Regions from separate parts of the Bacillus sp. VA15 genome, predicted to be linked through region 2. Evidence: predicted binding sites of a transcription regulator. Region 2 holds the regulator's gene; the other holds the start of a gene.

Region 1 (3,415 bases), on a different contig from region 2:
ATTCACGTTATCTTGGAACATGATGTATGGATAGCCTGATTCAGAGCGAAGCATCGCCAGTTTTTCAAGCAATTTCCGCGGGTTGATCTTTTCCTTTTTCACCCGAGGGTTGTCGACAAACTTGTCGTACATTTCGTTCATATCCATCTCATCCATGTGCTGGCCGTACTCTTTATAAATCGTGTGCGGATAAAATACGTAAGCCGCTTTGTCTTCACGTGCAAGCTCAACGAACTTATCCGGAATGACAACACCGATAGATAGCGTTTTGACACGCACATCTTCATCCGCTGAAATCTTTTTCGTATCGAGAAAATCATTGATATCGCGGTGGAAAATGTTTAAGTACGCCGCGCCAGATCCTTGTCTTTGCCCCATTTGGTCAGCATAACGGAACGCGTTATCTAGAAGCTTCATGACGCCTACAACGCCTTTTGTGGCGTTTTCAACATCTTTAATGGCTTCACCTTTCGCGCGAAGCTTGGACAGGTTAAGAGAAACCCCGCCGCCCAGTTTAGAAAGCTGCATAGAGATATCGATCGCTCTTGAAATATCGTTTAATGAATCATTGACTTCGAGCAGGAAGCAGCTCACAAGTTCTCCGCGGCGTTTTCTGCCGGCGTTCAAAAATGTGGGTGTGCTCGGCTGGTATTCCTGATTGATCATCAGGTTCACATATTCTTTTGCTTTCTCAGTGTCGCCGTTTGCGAAGAACAGCGCAACAATTGAGATCCGGTCCTCATAACGCTCGAGGATTCTTTTTTTGTCATTCGTTTTCAAAGCATAGTCATTATAGAATTTAAACGCACTCATGAAGGAAGGAAAACGAAACTTCTTAGCGTAAGCTGTCTTAAACACTTCTTTAATGTCTTCAAAAGAATAAAGGCTTAAGAATTCCTCTTCGTAGTATTGGTTTTCAATCAAATAATCCAGCTTCTCTTTTAAATCGTGAAAGTAAACTGTGTTTTGATTGATATAGTCTACAAAATAGCTATGTACAGCCTCTTTATCCTTATCAAACTGGAATTTTCCATCTTTTTGGATCATGATTTCGTTATTTAACTGGATCCATTTTGGCACTTGATTTTGTGACAACTCTTTCTACCTCCTGAGTAAACAATTCAACGTCTTTAGATGTGCCGCTGAGTTCAAATTTGTGCAAGATCGGCACCTGATATTGTCTTGAAATGGTATCGGCGCTTTTTGCAAAGTTATCGCCCCATACTTTATTGCCGCTCGCAGCGACTCCTAATAAAAGATGGGCGTATTTTTCGAGAAATGATTGTGTTGATGCCGGTACCTGACCGAAGTTTGTCGTGTAGGTGACCAAAACAAACGGAGTGTCCAAGTGATCAATTTCGTCCACCTTGCGTATCTGCTGAAAGCCTGTTTTATTCACAAACCGCTGAACATTCCCTGTTTTCGAATCAAATATGATTTGTACCACGTTTTATCACGACCTATCAAAAAATATGAATCTCTCATCACTAACACTATATATAGTATACTACCCTCTATCAAAAACACAATATATAGATTTGTTTTTATGAAAAATTCATATTTTGATCAAATCAGGCAAATGGGCAGACTCATTAGGGCCCAAAAAAGAGAGCAGAACGAGAATCATCTCTCGTCCTACTCGGGGTGTCGTTTTTAAGCCGATGTATATCATAACATGAAAAAAAACTGCTTAGTAGTCTAGATTTTTTTTTCTTAAGCTATCACAGCATTTTTCGCTCTCTACTGTTTCTTCTATTTCAACATCCGCACCGATCTCTTCTAAAACCGCCTTCAAAGCGCTGATAATTGACGCTTCTCTGACTAATTCTTTTCCGTTCACAATGATGCTTGTTCCGTATTCATAGCAAGAATCATCTTCGCAAATTTCTTCCCAATGATTCACGATCACTTTATGCTTCATTTTTTCACCCTCTGTTTGATCTGTGTCTGTATTTAGTTTAGCGGGTAGCATCCGCTTTGTAAATTCGGATGCTTGTGAATTTTATTCAAGCTCATCATCCGCGTATTCTTTCTTCAGCTTTACCTCATTGCGGGACTCATTATACTCATAAATTTTGATATAGCCGTCCTCCACAACGCCAAAATGATTATGTTCAAGCGGGAACGAGGTTGGCTGAGGCGTTTCATAGTCTGAATTGCCGCTGTCTGTTTCAATGATGGTTTCTTGGTTCCCACACGCCCCGAACAGCAAAAATACAGCTATCCACACAAGCGCAATCCTGATTCGTCTCAGTTCTGCTTCACTTTCAAACAAGGTCGCGTCACTCCCAGATTGTGATTTTTACATGATATTCAAGTTAGTCTTGCATATGTTGATTTCATAAAAAAAGACCGTGCCTTGGCATGGTCTGCTTACAAAAAAGCTTGGAACGGAAGTGGATCAATTTTAAAAAATGGCTGCCGGGATTCCCCCGACAGCCTCCCCATGCCTTGACATGGTATTTTTTGATCTATTCGAGTTCAAGCTGGACGTTTTTTTGCGGCGCAAACGTTGAGATCGCATGTTTATATATAAGCTGCTGCTTACCTTCCGATTCCAGTAATACGGTAAAGTTATCAAAGCCTTTCACCTGGCCACGCAACTGAAAGCCATTCAGCAAAAAAACAGTGACATACGTATTTTCTTTCCGGATTTGATTCAAAAACTGATCCTGAATATTAATCGGTTTCATGTTTCGTCCTCCTTGATTCTCTATATCATACAGTTTCGATTAAAGTTCGAGTTTTCCTGCTATATGTGTGAAAATTTCCTTTTTTTTCAGCTCCATATCAACGGGCGGTGTCATATCGAACCAGGTAACCTGCATTTTGTTGCGAAACCACGTCAGCTGGCGTTTCGCATACCGCCTTGAGTTCTGCTTTAGCTGATCGACGGCATCAGAAAGTGTCACAAAACCGTCAAAATATGCATATAGCTCCTTATAGCCTATCGCCTGTATCGATTGACAGTCTCTCACGTTCCTGTCGTAGAGGCGTTTCACTTCTGGAAGAAGACCTGCCTCCATCATCATATCGACCCGCTGATTAATTCTTGCGTAAAGCGTGTCTCTATCCATTGTCAGTCCGATTAACACTGCATTGTACAGAAGTTCTCGTTTTTGTTCCTTCAAATGCTGAGACATCGTTTTTCCAGACGTATGTAAAATTTCCAGCGCGCGAATGACTCTTCTTGTATTATTGGGATGAATCGCAGCTGCTGCCTCGGGATCTGCTTCTGCAAGTTTGGCATGAAGAAAGTCAGCGCCTTCCCGCTCGGCAGCTACTTGCAGGCTCTGTCGAAACGCAGGATCGTTCGCCTCTTCCGTAAATGTATAATCGTAAAGCACAGACTGTATATAAAGCCCTGTACCGCCGACAATCATCGGAAGCTTTCCTCTTTTTGCAATCTCACTTA
Region 2 (3,415 bases):
CCAATTCGACGCCGACCGCCATGTCATTATTTCAAATGCGTCATGCACGACAAATTGCCTTGCGCCTGTTGTAAAAGTGCTGGATGAAGAATTTGGCATTGAGAGCGGGCTGATGACTACAGTTCACGCATATACGAATGACCAGAAAAATATTGATAATCCGCATAAAGATTTGCGCCGGGCGCGGGCATGCGGTGAATCCATCATTCCGACGACAACAGGAGCGGCAAAGGCGCTTTCGCTCGTGCTGCCGCATCTGAAAGGAAAGCTTCACGGCCTTGCCTTGCGCGTCCCTGTTCCGAACGTCTCACTGGTTGATCTCGTTGTCGATCTGAAAACTGATGTAACGGCTGAAGAGGTAAACGAGGCATTTAAACGGGCTGCCAAAACTTCGATGTACGGCGTTCTTGATTATTCAGATGAACCGCTCGTTTCGACTGACTATAATACAAATCCGCATTCAGCGGTCATTGACGGGCTTACGACAATGGTAATGGAAGACAGAAAAGTAAAGGTGCTCGCATGGTATGACAACGAATGGGGCTACTCATGCAGAGTCGTTGATCTGATCCGCCATGTAGCGGCACGAATGAAACATCCGTCTGCTGTATAAAATAAGGTCATGGACGCATTTTGAAGAAAAAACCCCTAACAGCATATTTCTGAAAAAACGCACCTTGCAAATTAGACTTAAACACAGTATACTATTTTTCGTGAACTTCTTGCTTGAGACTGTTTCGGAATTACTTAAAGGGTTAGGACCTCTCCGGACTAACTTTCCCCCGTGGTAAATGGCCGACCCAGTTGTTGGAATTTCACTTTTTAATTCTTGTTAAGGGGGGTCCATGACTATGGAAACAATGGGGCGTCACGTTATCTCCGAGCTATGGGGATGCGATTTTGATAAGCTGAATGACATGGATTTTATTGAAAAAACGTTTGTAAATGCTGCTCTAAAATCAGGTGCTGAGGTGCGCGAGGTTGCATTTCACAAATTTGCACCGCAAGGCGTAAGCGGAGTTGTGATTATTTCTGAATCACACTTAACAATTCACAGTTTTCCTGAGCACGGATATGCGAGCATTGATGTTTATACTTGTGGAGACTTAGATCCTAATGTCGCTGCTGATTACATCGCAGAGGCATTACATGCTGATACAAGAGAAAACATTGAAATACCAAGAGGAATGGGGCCTGTGCAAATTAAACAGGCGCAAGCGAAAGTACTATAGTAAACACGAACACAAAGGGAGCTGAAGCTAGAAAGCCATTATGCGCTTTTTAGCTTATGCTCCTTTTATTTTTATAAAGAAACAAGGGTGGTCCAGCTTTTTCTTTTTTCATTTTTTTTGTAAAATAAGAAAGAGATTTTCACAAACCACCAGATGCTGTAGACACAGCTTTACACAACGGCTCTCCCGACAGATGCTTTCACATCTATTTTAAAAGGCGGAGGCTGCCGAAAATACATTGCAGGGAACGAAATAGTTGGGAGCTGATTTTATTGAAATGTCCTTCATGCCAGCATAACGGAACGAGAGTCCTCGATTCACGGCCTGTGGATGACGGAAAATCGATTCGCCGAAGACGCGAGTGTGAATCCTGCCACTACCGGTTTACGACCTTTGAGAAAGTGGAGGAAACCCCGCTCATCGTCGTGAAAAAAGAAGGTGTGCGTGAGGAATTCAGCAGAGAAAAAATGCTGCGCGGTCTCATAAAAGCATGTGAAAAAAGACCTGTTTCACTCAAAACGCTTGAAGACATGTGCTTTGATATTGAAAAAGAACTTCGCAATCAAGGCTGCTCTGAGGTGAAAAGCGAGCTCGTCGGAGAAATGGTGATGGACCGGCTGGCTAAGATTGATGAAGTCGCATATGTACGGTTCGCGTCAGTCTATCGGCAGTTTAAAGATATAAATGTCTTTATCGACGAATTAAAAGACTTAATAAAGAAAGAGCGTTAAAAGAGCTAAGAGGATTCTTCTAGCTCTTTTCTCATGTGCAAAATTGGCATTTGATAGATATGAGAAACGGTGTAAAATGAAAGGTAGAAACAAATTCGGAAGGTTTGAGAATGTATGGCTGACTATTGGAAAGATGTACTGCCTGTAGATCCGTATGTGGTCAAAAGCAGATCGATGCTGCAGGATATAGACAGACAAATTATTACACAACTGTATCAGCCCTTAATCGGCCCTGTTGCATTCTCTCTTTATATGACATTGTGGGGAGAGCTTGAACAAAACCGTCTGTGGGGCGGAGAGTCCACACATAGACAGCTGATGGGGATGACACAGTCTAACTTAAAAACGATCCATCAGGAACAGGGGAAGCTCGAAGGCATCGGATTGCTAAAAGTATATATGAAGGAATCCGAGCGGCAGGAGCGCCTCTTTATATATGAACTCCTTCCGCCGCTCAGGCCAAATGATTTTTTTGAAGACGGAATGCTGAATGTTTTTCTGTACAATAGAGTCGGAAAAACAAAATATCAGCAATTAAAACAATTTTTCACGCACCCGGCCATTTCAGAAGATGCGAAGGACATTACGCGGCCGTTTAATCATGCGTTTGAATCGCTACAGCCGAGTGAATGGAAGCTCACATCTGATATGGAGGACACGGTGAGACTTGCGCAGGGCACAGAGTATACTTCTGTCGGACAGGCACCGTCCTACACCATAACGGAGGATGTGTTTGATTTTGATTTGTTTTTAGCGGGACTTTCTGAGACGATGATTCCGAGAAAAGCAATGACTCAGCAGGTGCGGGACACAATCAAAAAGCTTTCTTATCTGTACGGCATAGATCCTTTGCAGATGCAAAATGTCGTGATGAGCGCGATTGATGAGCGTGACGTCATTACGACGGAGGCTTTAAGAAAAGCGGCAAGTGACTGGTATCAAATCGAAAGAAACGGACAGCTGCCTGACTTAGTGGAAAAAACACAGCCGGTGCATCTGCGTGAAGGCGAAAAACCGGCGGAAGGGGATTCGCTGGACGGGAAACTGATCGCATTGCTTGAGGCGATTTCTCCGAAGAAGCTTCTGCAGGACATTGCCGACGGAACTGAGCCGTCAAAAGCTGATCTGAAAATCATAGAAGAAATTATGTTTGAACAGAAGCTCGAGCCAGGCGTTACAAATGTGTTAATTTATTACGTCATGCTGAAAACCGATATGAAGCTGTCGAAAAACTATATCCAAAAAATCGCGTCGCATTGGGCGCGCAAAAAGGTAAAAACGGTCAGAGAAGCGATGAAGCTCGCGATAGAAGAAAACCGCCAATACCTTGAATGGGCTGAAGGGAAAGCAAATCAACCATCAAAACGAAACTCAAAAGTGATTCGCGAAGAAAAACTTCCTGACTGGATGAAAGAAAAGGAAACAGCGTCCGATTCAGAATCCGGACAGCAG

What was found. The regulator NrdR, encoded in region 2, represses ribonucleotide reductase genes. The targets are predictions, from matches to a motif close to AACACNATATATNGTGTT.
Region 1: a site for NrdR is predicted at 1,490-1,507, ahead of nrdI (class Ib ribonucleoside-diphosphate reductase assembly flavoprotein NrdI). Genes of this name have one in related genera too.

The regions. Positions count from the first base shown of each region.
Region 1 covers NZ_JBVQPQ010000002.1:143,631-147,045, forward strand. The annotation lists gene nrdE (class 1b ribonucleoside-diphosphate reductase subunit alpha) at 1-1,095, opposite strand, end outside; gene nrdI (class Ib ribonucleoside-diphosphate reductase assembly flavoprotein NrdI) at 1,055-1,447, opposite strand; gene AC0DBE_RS05945 (hypothetical protein) at 1,691-1,921, opposite strand; gene AC0DBE_RS05950 (YmzC family protein) at 2,003-2,275, opposite strand; gene hfq (RNA chaperone Hfq) at 2,472-2,693, opposite strand; gene miaA (tRNA (adenosine(37)-N6)-dimethylallyltransferase MiaA) at 2,733-3,415, opposite strand, start outside.
Region 2 covers NZ_JBVQPQ010000001.1:156,854-160,268, forward strand. The annotation lists gene AC0DBE_RS00750 (glyceraldehyde-3-phosphate dehydrogenase) at 1-613, shown strand, start outside; gene speD (adenosylmethionine decarboxylase) at 852-1,232, shown strand; gene nrdR (transcriptional regulator NrdR) at 1,505-1,963, shown strand; gene dnaB (replicative helicase loading/DNA remodeling protein DnaB) at 2,078-3,415, shown strand, end outside.